Regions from separate parts of the Brevibacillus sp. HB1.3 genome, predicted to be linked through region 2. Evidence: predicted binding sites of a transcription regulator. Region 2 holds the regulator's gene; each other region holds the start of a gene.
What was found. Region 2 encodes LexA, which represses DNA repair genes until DNA is damaged. Its sites were predicted from a motif close to CGAACATATGTTCG; they were not measured.
Positions count from the first base shown of each region.

Region 1 (3,280 bases), on a different contig from region 2:
TCACACAAATCTGCTTTGGAAAGCACAATCACCGGGTTGGCTCCACTTTCCCACGCAAGAATGAGATAGCGTTCAATCCTGCGCAGATTTAAATCATTATTTAAGGAATTCACGAGGAAAACCGTATCGACGTTCGCAGCCACAATCTGCTCTTCCACTGTATCCCCAGCTACCTTGCGGGAAAACTTGCTCTTACGTGGAAGAAGTCCGTGGATCGAGGCTTTCATTTCCTCTGGGCGGGCACTGATCACTACCCAGTCCCCGACAGCCGGAAAATCTTCTCGTCCGGTTGCCTCATAACGAAGCTTACCTGTTACCTCGCCTAGGAGCTCGCCATGCTCACTCCACAGACGATAAATACGTTTATGTTCAAGTGTGATACGTCCCACACTGAAGCCTTGCTCAGCATAAGGGGTAAAATGATTAGCAAAATACTCATTCCAGCCCATAGATTGCAATACTTGTTGATTGGTTGTTTGATTCACTGCGGATTCCCCCTGCAATTGGTTAAATAGATGGCTATCAGCCAGAACCAGTCACAGTCGAATCCTCATTTGGTGAACGATATTACTGTTCGCTTGAAAGGAGGATTCCCGTGACCCCGACTACGACACTCTGAACAAATTTGATGGCTACCATAAAACATCTCTCCTTTAGCAAACCTACCATTCAGGTTTGGAATCATATTTCCCAGTTATTGTACCATAATGAAACAAAATGCAACAGCGTCAATCTCCCCCGCCGCCACCACCGCTGTCTCCACCACTACCGCTATCGCTTCCGCCGTCATAGCTATCCCAACGATCATTTGAATCGTGACTTCGATGATGGTGATTGTGAGAGCTGTCTACATAGAAGGCTCCGCCCCCGCTGTCTGAAGAGGAATGAGAGCGCCCACTTCCACCTTTTGCAGCTTTGGACGCTAAGACAAATACTACGATCAAAAACATGATGACGATGACAATGAAGAACTCCATGGTTTGTCCCCGCCCTTCCTCTTTTGTTGAAGTTGTTTACCTATTTAGTATAACATAGTATGGCTGGAATAGACTGGGGGCGTGGAGGGTGATTCCTTTTCATCCGGCAAAATGTCCAGACACAGGTGCGATCGCCAAAATGTTTTCCAATACAAATACACGATACGCCTTCCTCATATAACAATATGCTTTCAAGCTCCCTTTGTTCCCATCGATATGAACTACACGAATCGTTCGCCTGCTAGTGTCCCCATCCTTTTTCAAATAGATGATCTCCACTGCTTGCTGCCGCTCTGCGTACCTTCTCAACTCCTGAAGCATCAGGCTGTCACCACCACAAAATGTGTCTTCTTGTTGTTGAGATCATCACACCAAAAGAGAACGTTTGTTCGCAAGTTTTGATTACAAAAACCAACGATTGCCTCAACAAAAAAGCATGCGCCCTAAAAAATGGACACATGCCTTTTGCTTGTTACACTGTGTATGTGACTCAGCGCCTTCTAAGCGCACGTCCGAACACAATCAGAATCGGTGCCAACAAGATAGCCGCTGCAACGAGCGAAGCGCGAATCGAAATACGCGTCCCAATCCATCCGACAGCCGGACCACCTGCCGTTTGTCCCAACGCATTGGACTGGCCCATCATCGACAAAACCGTCGCTCGCACACTGCTTTCAATGTTTAAATTCAGCCACGTATCATACAGCGGATTGCTCAATGACTGGATCACACCGATCAACAGCAGTGCAACTAATGCCCAGGTAAAGCTAGGGGAAAAGGCAAAAGCTATCATTGCTACAATTTTGAGCCCCGTCAACGTGAACATGCCCACAAGGACAACCCGCTCATTGTTCACATCCAGCCTTTTTTCCACAACGCCTACCACGATGAGGCCGAGTAAGCTTGCGAGTGCGGCAATGATCCCGAACCACATGGGCATCGAAATAGCAGCGAGCTCTGGAAAACCAATTTCTGCGATCAAATGCGCTTCCCACAAACGGTCATACCCTTCTGAGGCTGCACCCGTAAATAGTGTCACGAACAAGATCAGCATGAGAATCGGCTGACTGCGAATCACTTTGGCACCCGAAGTCCACGTCTGAATCATTTCCTTCACGTGGGAAGCACCTTGCTCACGTTCACGGGGAATAAATCCGGTCTCCTTCATGAACAGAATCAGAAAGACACCAAGCCCCAAATACATGAGGCCACCTATGAGGTAAGGCAAATTGGGAGCGAGTGTTGCCAATGCCACACTAAGTGCAATCCCGAGCAGATTCCCAAACAAGGAATAGCGCTTGGCCTTCATGAAAATCGTACCGATCTTCTCTTCCCCGACCTCATCCACAATCCATGCAGTATCCGCTCCACTAATAAACGTATACCCAAGACCACTGACGACTTGCGAAAACAGCACCAAACCGAAGACAGAAATCATCGGTACCCAAGCATCAAGCGCGGGAACGATCCCCTGCATCGCAAATCCGATTCCCAGAAAAAACATCCCAATAATGACGGAGCGACGGCGACTGTACGTATCCGCCACTACTCCTGTTACCCCTTCAAAAACCAGCACGGATAACTCCAAAACCGTCCCGATCACTAGCAATTCAAACGGGTTAAAGCCCAGTGTCACAATGTAGTAAAGCGCATAGGTTGTGAACATGGTCGTATTGGCCAGGGAAGTCAAAAAACTTTTGATCATATATACTTTTGTCGCATTCATGAACATGGAAGCAGTATCCACCTTTTTTAGGCAGATGACGCGTTCCGTTTTCACATACTGATCGTACCTCTACAATCCTCTACTGTGCAAAATGCGTCCGCGTCATGCTGCCGTTCGTATTTTTCCTTCCGTGTACTTGCTTGCTCTGAATAGTGTTTTTAACATGTGATATACACCTCCGAAAGTAATTACAGCTATTATAGAATGTTTTTAATTGCCACACAATGGAAAAAGCCGTGCAGCATGATTGGACACACTGCACAGCTTCATTAGGAAGTACTTACGCTTTTTTTCTAAACAGGCCAACGATGGAGATCAGCAACGCCAAACCAGAGAGTACCAATGGCAAGGTATTGTTGCTGCCTGCACCAGCCGCTTCCCCAGCAGGAGCGGTTGTCGGCTTTTGTTCTTGTCCATGCTCATGCCCTGCTTCGCCTACACCAGCCTTAATGGTAGTGACAGACGCTGGCGTTTTGGAATCCTTATCCCCTGTCCATTCTACAACCTCGCCATTTGCATAGGTCTGATAAGCCTTCCAAGCCAATTGACCCTCTTCTTTTGGGTTTGCCCCGACAAA
Region 1 is NZ_JABMIT010000006.1:329,123-332,402, forward strand. Features, by position in the region: gene rsgA (ribosome small subunit-dependent GTPase A) at 1-485, opposite strand, end outside; gene HPY31_RS16685 (hypothetical protein) at 729-977, opposite strand; gene HPY31_RS16690 (WYL domain-containing protein) at 1,077-1,298, opposite strand; gene HPY31_RS16695 (MFS transporter) at 1,468-2,709, opposite strand; gene HPY31_RS16700 (YcnI family copper-binding membrane protein) at 2,984-3,280, opposite strand, start outside.
Region 1: HPY31_RS16690 (WYL domain-containing protein) is a predicted target of LexA. The motif match lies at 1,356-1,369, and genes of this name have one in related genera.

Region 2 (3,280 bases):
AGGTAAAAATCGCTTACCAGAGGATCAATCTTACTTGTATGTATGACCGATTCGATAAAAGAACTCTTTATATTCGGCTTTAAGTCCTCCAGCCTGATTTCCTCCATCTTTCCATTTGTGCATATTCCCCGTACTTTCGTAAACAGGCTTGTGAAATTGACGGAAGCATACTCTTCTATTTCGGGATCGTTGTGGGCCGGAATCCGATAAGCAGTATGCTCATGAACAACAAAAGGGGCGATGACCCATTGTAGGACGATATCATGGATAAAATCTGGAGGCTCCTGAAGCCCACTTGACTCGAATCTCCTAAATGAGATGTCGACGCTTGTTTCTACCCGAATCTCTCCAGAGGGGAACGGTATCTCTATCAGCCAATCCATATAGGATGTCCTCCTTAATGATCAGTTGCAACACCAGTCGCTGTTTACCCCTTATGATTCCAGGAAGTTGATAGATCTGCTAGCAGATTAATCCTTTCGTAGGAGCTGAACTCTTTGGCGTAATTCCTGTTCGGTCAACGACTCCAATTGCAACAAGGCCTCATACGGATCATCACCCGGAATATGAAAGTATCGAGCAAATGCAGGCTCTGTTTTGAGTCCGTCTTGCTTCAGAGCCCTGATATGTATACAAGCATCCAAGCCCCCTATATCTAACAATCGTGCTTCGATGTCCATATGACGATAAGCATTTTGCTTTTCGACTGCAACTGGTTGAGCAAACAATTCAAACCAAAAGCTAGCTGTGAAAAACGAAATAACGCACGTGGGAATCCCTTTTAGATCGAGTTGTGTCACTTCAAAGCTGGTTAAGCAGCCAAACGCTTTACGAACAACCTGCTCAAACTGATTCAGATCATGACTCTCGCAAATAATATCCAGATCGCTTTGCTCAACATCAATGTCCAATGGGATGGTTCCGGCAAGCACTGGACGGTAATCGGCTAGTACTTCCAGGATATGCGTCTGTTGAATCGCTTCCCACGCCGCTTTTTGGCGCATCGTTCCTCTGCTCAAGTAAGAGAGATCATGCCAATTTTTCATGAAACTACCCCCATGTCTACTTTCTTTTAAAATAGTGTAGACAAAAGTGAATAAGTGCGCAACGAAATTGGTAGTCACTCGTATACCTAAATGAAGGGAGTGTAGTGGATGGAAATACTTTTGTGGGTCGTGGTTGTGTTATTGTTCCTGTTAAGCATCGCAGGAATTTTTTTACCCGTTTTACCTGATACGATCTTGCTGTGGGCGGGCTTTTTGCTCTATCACTTTTTTATTGCAGATCCGGGAGCGGGATTGCCGACATCCTTTTGGTGGGGAATGGTCGTTCTAAGCATTCTGCTTTACGGTGCTGACTTGCTGACGAACATGTACTTCGTGAAAAAGTACGGGGGGTCCAAGTGGTCGTCTATAGCTGCAGCCGCCGGAATTATCCTCGGGATTTTCGTCTTCCCACCGTTTGGTATGCTGATCTTGCCGTTCGTATTCGTCGTTCTCGTAGAGTTGATGGTGCAGAAGCAATCGATGGAGCGAGCAGTGAAAGCGGGAGTAGGCTCACTAATTGGATTTTTGGGCAGTGCGGTCGTAAAAGTCATCTTGCAAGTTACGATGATCATCTGGTTTTTTATCGCCAGATAACATATAGAAAACAAAAGGGACAGCCGAGGCTGTCCTTTTTTACGTGGAAACTAGTGAATGAGGCGATAGACACCAATGACTTTACCGAGAATGGTGACATGCTCCAGAATGATCGGTTCCATCGTGGCATTTTCCGGTTGGAGACGGAAGTGGTTCTTTTCTTTGAAAAATCTTTTGACGGTCGCTTCATCTTCTTCTGTCATGGCTACGACAATGTCACCGTTGTTCGCTACGTGCTGTTGGCGAACAATGACGTAGTCTCCGTCGAGAATCCCAGCATCAATCATACTATTCCCGGAGACGCGCAGCATGTAGACCTTGTCGGAAGTCACGATATTGTCTGGAAGTGGGAAGTATTCTTCCACATCCTCAATGGCTGTAATGGGCTGTCCAGCTGTTACTTTTCCGATTACTGGCACACGGACGACAGAGTCTTCGAAATTGTCTTGAAAACGATCTTCATCTGAAAGCAATTCGATGGCGCGAGGTTTGGTAGGATCTCGACGAATGAGGCCTTTTTTCTCTAAGCGTGCCAAATGACCATGTACTGTTGAGCTGGAAGCGAGTCCGACAGCCTCTCCAATTTCACGTACAGAAGGCGGATATCCTTTATCACGAACTTCCTTTCGTATGAACTCGATGATGGCTTGTTGTCTACTCGATAATTTTGACATAGAAAGACACCCCTGATTCCTCGAACATATTTTCCTATATTATACCATGGGAGCTTGCGTTCGACAAACATAAGTTCGTTTCGTTGTTGACATGAACATATGTTCTCATTTATGATGAGCTTACAAGAGAACAGAACGTATGTTTGTAAGGAGGCCATTATCATGAATTCATCGACAGTACGTAATCGTTTTGAGAAGAAAGAAGAACGTCGTGTTCGTTTTGGTATCACGAGAGGTCAAGCACTCTTGTTTCTTATTACATTTACTCTCTTTTTTTACTTATTGACCGAACTAGTGTTTGCTGCTTCGCCAATGGACGAGCCACAAGGCATAGAAGTAATCGTACAATCCGGAGATAGTCTATGGTCGTTAGCCGTTCGCTACTCAGATCAGCATACGGATGTGCGTGACTATATCATAGAAATCAAGGAAGCGAACGGTTTGGATAGCAACTGGATTTACCCGGGTCAGACTCTGATCATGCCTGATATGCCGTAAGTGTTCGGCTGTCTTGCGGGATTATTCGAATATGGTATAATGAAGCGGCACTACTACAGAGTGGGAGGAACCAGCAGTGGTATCTGACGCAGAAATTAAACGCATTAATGAATTGGTCAAAAAATCTCGCGAAGAAGGTTTAACCGAAGAGGAAAAGCTCGAGCAAAAAGCATTGCGCCAAAAGTACATTGACGCCGTTAAGCTTTCACTGAGAGCAAATTTGGATTCCATCCGTTATGTGGAAGACCTTGAAGAAAATAAGCCAAAACAGTAAGATAACAATTACTGATACGACAGACATCCTCGCTTGACGCTAGGGTGTCTTTTTCTGTGACATACATAACGCTTTGATTGCCAGGGGGGAAAGCGATGGCGTGGATAGCTGTGGCGGTTGGCGGAGCAGTTGGCTCTCTAGTGCGCTACCTATTGTCTTTACTCGCAAATCAGCCGGAATGGCCGTGGGGAACC
Region 2 is NZ_JABMIT010000010.1:23,368-26,647, forward strand. Features, by position in the region: gene HPY31_RS21275 (hypothetical protein) at 1-383, opposite strand, end outside; gene HPY31_RS21280 (DUF4269 domain-containing protein) at 471-1,046, opposite strand; gene HPY31_RS21285 (DUF456 domain-containing protein) at 1,155-1,640, shown strand; gene lexA (transcriptional repressor LexA) at 1,691-2,314, opposite strand; gene yneA (cell division suppressor protein YneA) at 2,477-2,812, shown strand; gene HPY31_RS21300 (DUF896 domain-containing protein) at 2,889-3,086, shown strand; gene crcB (fluoride efflux transporter CrcB) at 3,182-3,280, shown strand, end outside.

Region 3 (3,280 bases), 200 kb from region 2:
AGCAAAAAGCGGAAGCGGAGCCGTTGTGCATGCCTGTTCCCGTCAGACATTATCAATGGGAAGAGCGAGCGAGATCGATTACGGCTAGCGTGAAGGGCATAGACAAAATCGTGGTTGTGCAGATCGATAAAGAGCTCGATGTGGCTATTCAAGTAACGAATTTTAATCGGTTCAAGCTGGAATCGATTCAAAAAGAAGTCGGAAAGAAATTAAAAGAGGCCTTCCCAGATGCCAATATTCATGTGACAGCTGACAAGCGATTGTTAAAAGATTTGCAAAGGCTGAGTGACGAACGGTGGCCAACCGATGTAAAAGAGGCATGCCAGAAGAAGAAATCCTTAAAAGAAATTGAAAAGAAAATGAAGGGCTAGCCGATTTCCCAAACCTCACACACTGCATGGGTAGAGTGAGGTTTTTGTCGTTTGATTTGACAGAATGATGAATAGAAAATAAAGGTTCTGTAATCAATGAACAAAGAAGGACTCCCTGTTTGGGAGTCTATATCAGCTAGTAGTGATCACGATCGTAATGATGAGCGCGCTCTCGATCTCGATGGAGATCGATGCCGCGTAATTCGCCCTTGGCTTTTTCCACAAGGACTTGATAATCTCTTACCACTTCCGTCAAGGTCGTAATGGATTCCTTATAGTCGGGATCATTACAGATTCCATCTATCGCTCGATGGAGGTGATACATCTTATCTTCGGTTTTTCGGATAAACTCTACCCAATCCATTCCGTTCATAAAATACCTCCTTTCCGTCATAGGCTTTACTCGCATGCGCGAAAGTATGCAAGGTGAAAATGCGAATAAAATGATGCGTATGCAATCTAATAATGAACTTTGGTCTTGTAACGATAATCTGTTCATGATAACATACCTCACATCACTAGCATCAAAGGACGAGACTTGAGGTGTATCAAATGAATGGGTTAGCCAAACTGAATCGATTTCTTGAGAAAATCATGCCCATACTAACGCCGAGTAGTGTTGCTATTGGCGTAATAGCAGGGACACATTTGCAACCGTTTGCTTTTTTGTCTCCTTGGGTGTTTGCCTTCATGACATTTACCGGCAGTCTGGGTTCAGGATTTAAAGAATTTGCAAAGGTACTGACCAGACCACTCCCTTTAATTGTCAACTTGTTGATTCTTCATGCACTTATGCCGCTTGTTGCCTGGTCAATGGCTCGGTTGTTTTATCCAGATGATATCCATGTCATCACGGGCTTTTTGCTGGCGGCCTTAATTCCCACAGGGATCACGAGCTTTTTGTGGTCATCGATTTATTTCGGGAACATCGCCCTGACGCTCTCTATTATATTGTTGGATACGATGCTCTCACCATTGATTGTTCCGTTGGGGATGTCCTTGTTTTTAGGGGCAACCGTCGAGATGGATTTGGCAGAACTGATGAAGGGTTTATTTTATATGATCGTGTTGCCTTCGCTAGTTGGTATGCTGCTCAATCATTTGTCAAAAGGGAACGTCAAAAAAACGTTGGCACCCAAATTAGCGCCCTTTTCGAAGATGGGAATGGGTGTTGTCGTCGCGATCAACAGCTCGATGGTTTCGTCTTACTTTCATATGTTGGACGCTAAACTGGTGGGAATGGCAGTCCTTGTACTGGTAGTAGCCATTTTAGGTTATTTGATGGGGTGGGGGATCGCAAAGCTGTTCGGGTGGGAGCGCGATGTGATTGTTACGTTAACGTTTAACAGTGGAATGCGAAACATTAGTGCAGGGGCAGTAATGGCGATCACGTACTTTCCAGCGCCTGTTGCTCTTCCGGTTGTTCTCGGTATGCTTTTTCAGCAAATACTCGCTTCTACCTTCGGAAAGTTTTTGGAGCTGGTCGAGAAAAGACCGCAACCTCAACCACAGGAACTATCAAGCTAAAAGGAAGAGCCGTTTTCCAAAACCACTGGGAAAACGGCTTTTTTCTTGGTACAACCTGAGCTACCTACTTACATGGCGATAGGAGTGGCTAAAAAAAGAGTTGCGAACTTATGTTCGTACTCACTATAATGTAAGTACAATTTCCCACACAAGATGAGGATTTGATCCAAATGTTCGTAAGTAGGCGGGTGGAAAAGCGTGGCTAACGGCAATCTTGAAGTAACGCACGAAGAAAGAGAGGCATTTATGTACATGCTGCGAGATTCGGGTAGAGAGAATTATCCCTTAAATGTGAGCTGGTGTGTGTCCTTTGAGGGGGAGCGGGGGAATACATGCAGCATGTGGGGTGTGGTCAAATGGGTAGACCCGAAGGCGAGACGTGTTCAATTAGCGAACCAAACGGGGAGTCAATGGATCGAGATGGAGAAAATTATCAGTGTACATGCATAGGGGTATGTACGGAGACCTTACATGAAAATCGACTGCATTCTCTCCACTTCCTTTTTTGACCCAATGATTGGGTCTTTTTTTCTTATGTACCTTTCTTCGGATATGGCTTCGCATCCGCTTGAAACAACTTGCTCACCATTCCATAAAGACGACCTGGCATGTTAGGAAAAACAAAGGAGTATTCATTCGCTCCTTGATTCAGCAAAACGATCGGTGCTTCCACGATGTAGGGGATTTTCATTAAATCGAGCATCTTCTTATATTCTTCTACCTTGGAATGGTTGACCGTATAATAAAATGATTTAGAAAAATTCATACGAGCACGCTCCTTTTCCTTATTGTAGCATATCCACAGTTTGGCGCATAAATGAACATAATAAATGTTATGTAAACACATTGTGGTTTCCTTTCTCTTTAGGAAGCGAGAAGATTCACAAAAACTTCTACCTATGATAAAATAAAAGACCTAAATTTTACCAATAGGAGAAAAATAATGATAATTAGCCAGCGACTACTTTCTGTGAACGGGTTATCCTACACGATTCGCTCTGCAATGGAAACAGATGCACAACAGTTGTCGGACCTTCGACTGCAAATCGATGGGGAGACTGAAAATTTGGACAGAGAAAGAGGAGAGGCTTTCATCGATGTGCAAGGATTCGAAGACATCATCAAAACGGATGCAGAGAGTCCAAGAAATTTGTTTTTAGTGGCTGTTGTTCAAGATCGAATTGTCGGGTTTTCCAGATGTGCAGGTGTTTACTTAAACAGATTTGCGCACAAAGTAGAGTTTGGTGTTTGCGTATCACAAGATTTCTGGGGTTATGGCATCGGGAAGAATCTCTTGCAAGAATCGGTTGCCTGGGCAGATGCCAACCACATTACCAAAATGACGTTGAATGTGATGGAAACGAATGAGAAGGCAATCGAGC
Region 3 is NZ_JABMIT010000010.1:219,114-222,393, forward strand. Features, by position in the region: gene HPY31_RS22065 (YhcN/YlaJ family sporulation lipoprotein) at 1-371, shown strand, start outside; gene HPY31_RS22070 (hypothetical protein) at 508-744, opposite strand; gene HPY31_RS22075 (bile acid:sodium symporter family protein) at 924-1,898, shown strand; gene HPY31_RS22080 (YolD-like family protein) at 2,097-2,348, shown strand; gene HPY31_RS22085 (hypothetical protein) at 2,431-2,664, opposite strand; gene HPY31_RS22090 (GNAT family N-acetyltransferase) at 2,842-3,280, shown strand, end outside.
Region 3: HPY31_RS22080 (YolD-like family protein) is a predicted target of LexA. The motif match lies at 2,002-2,015, and genes of this name have one in related genera.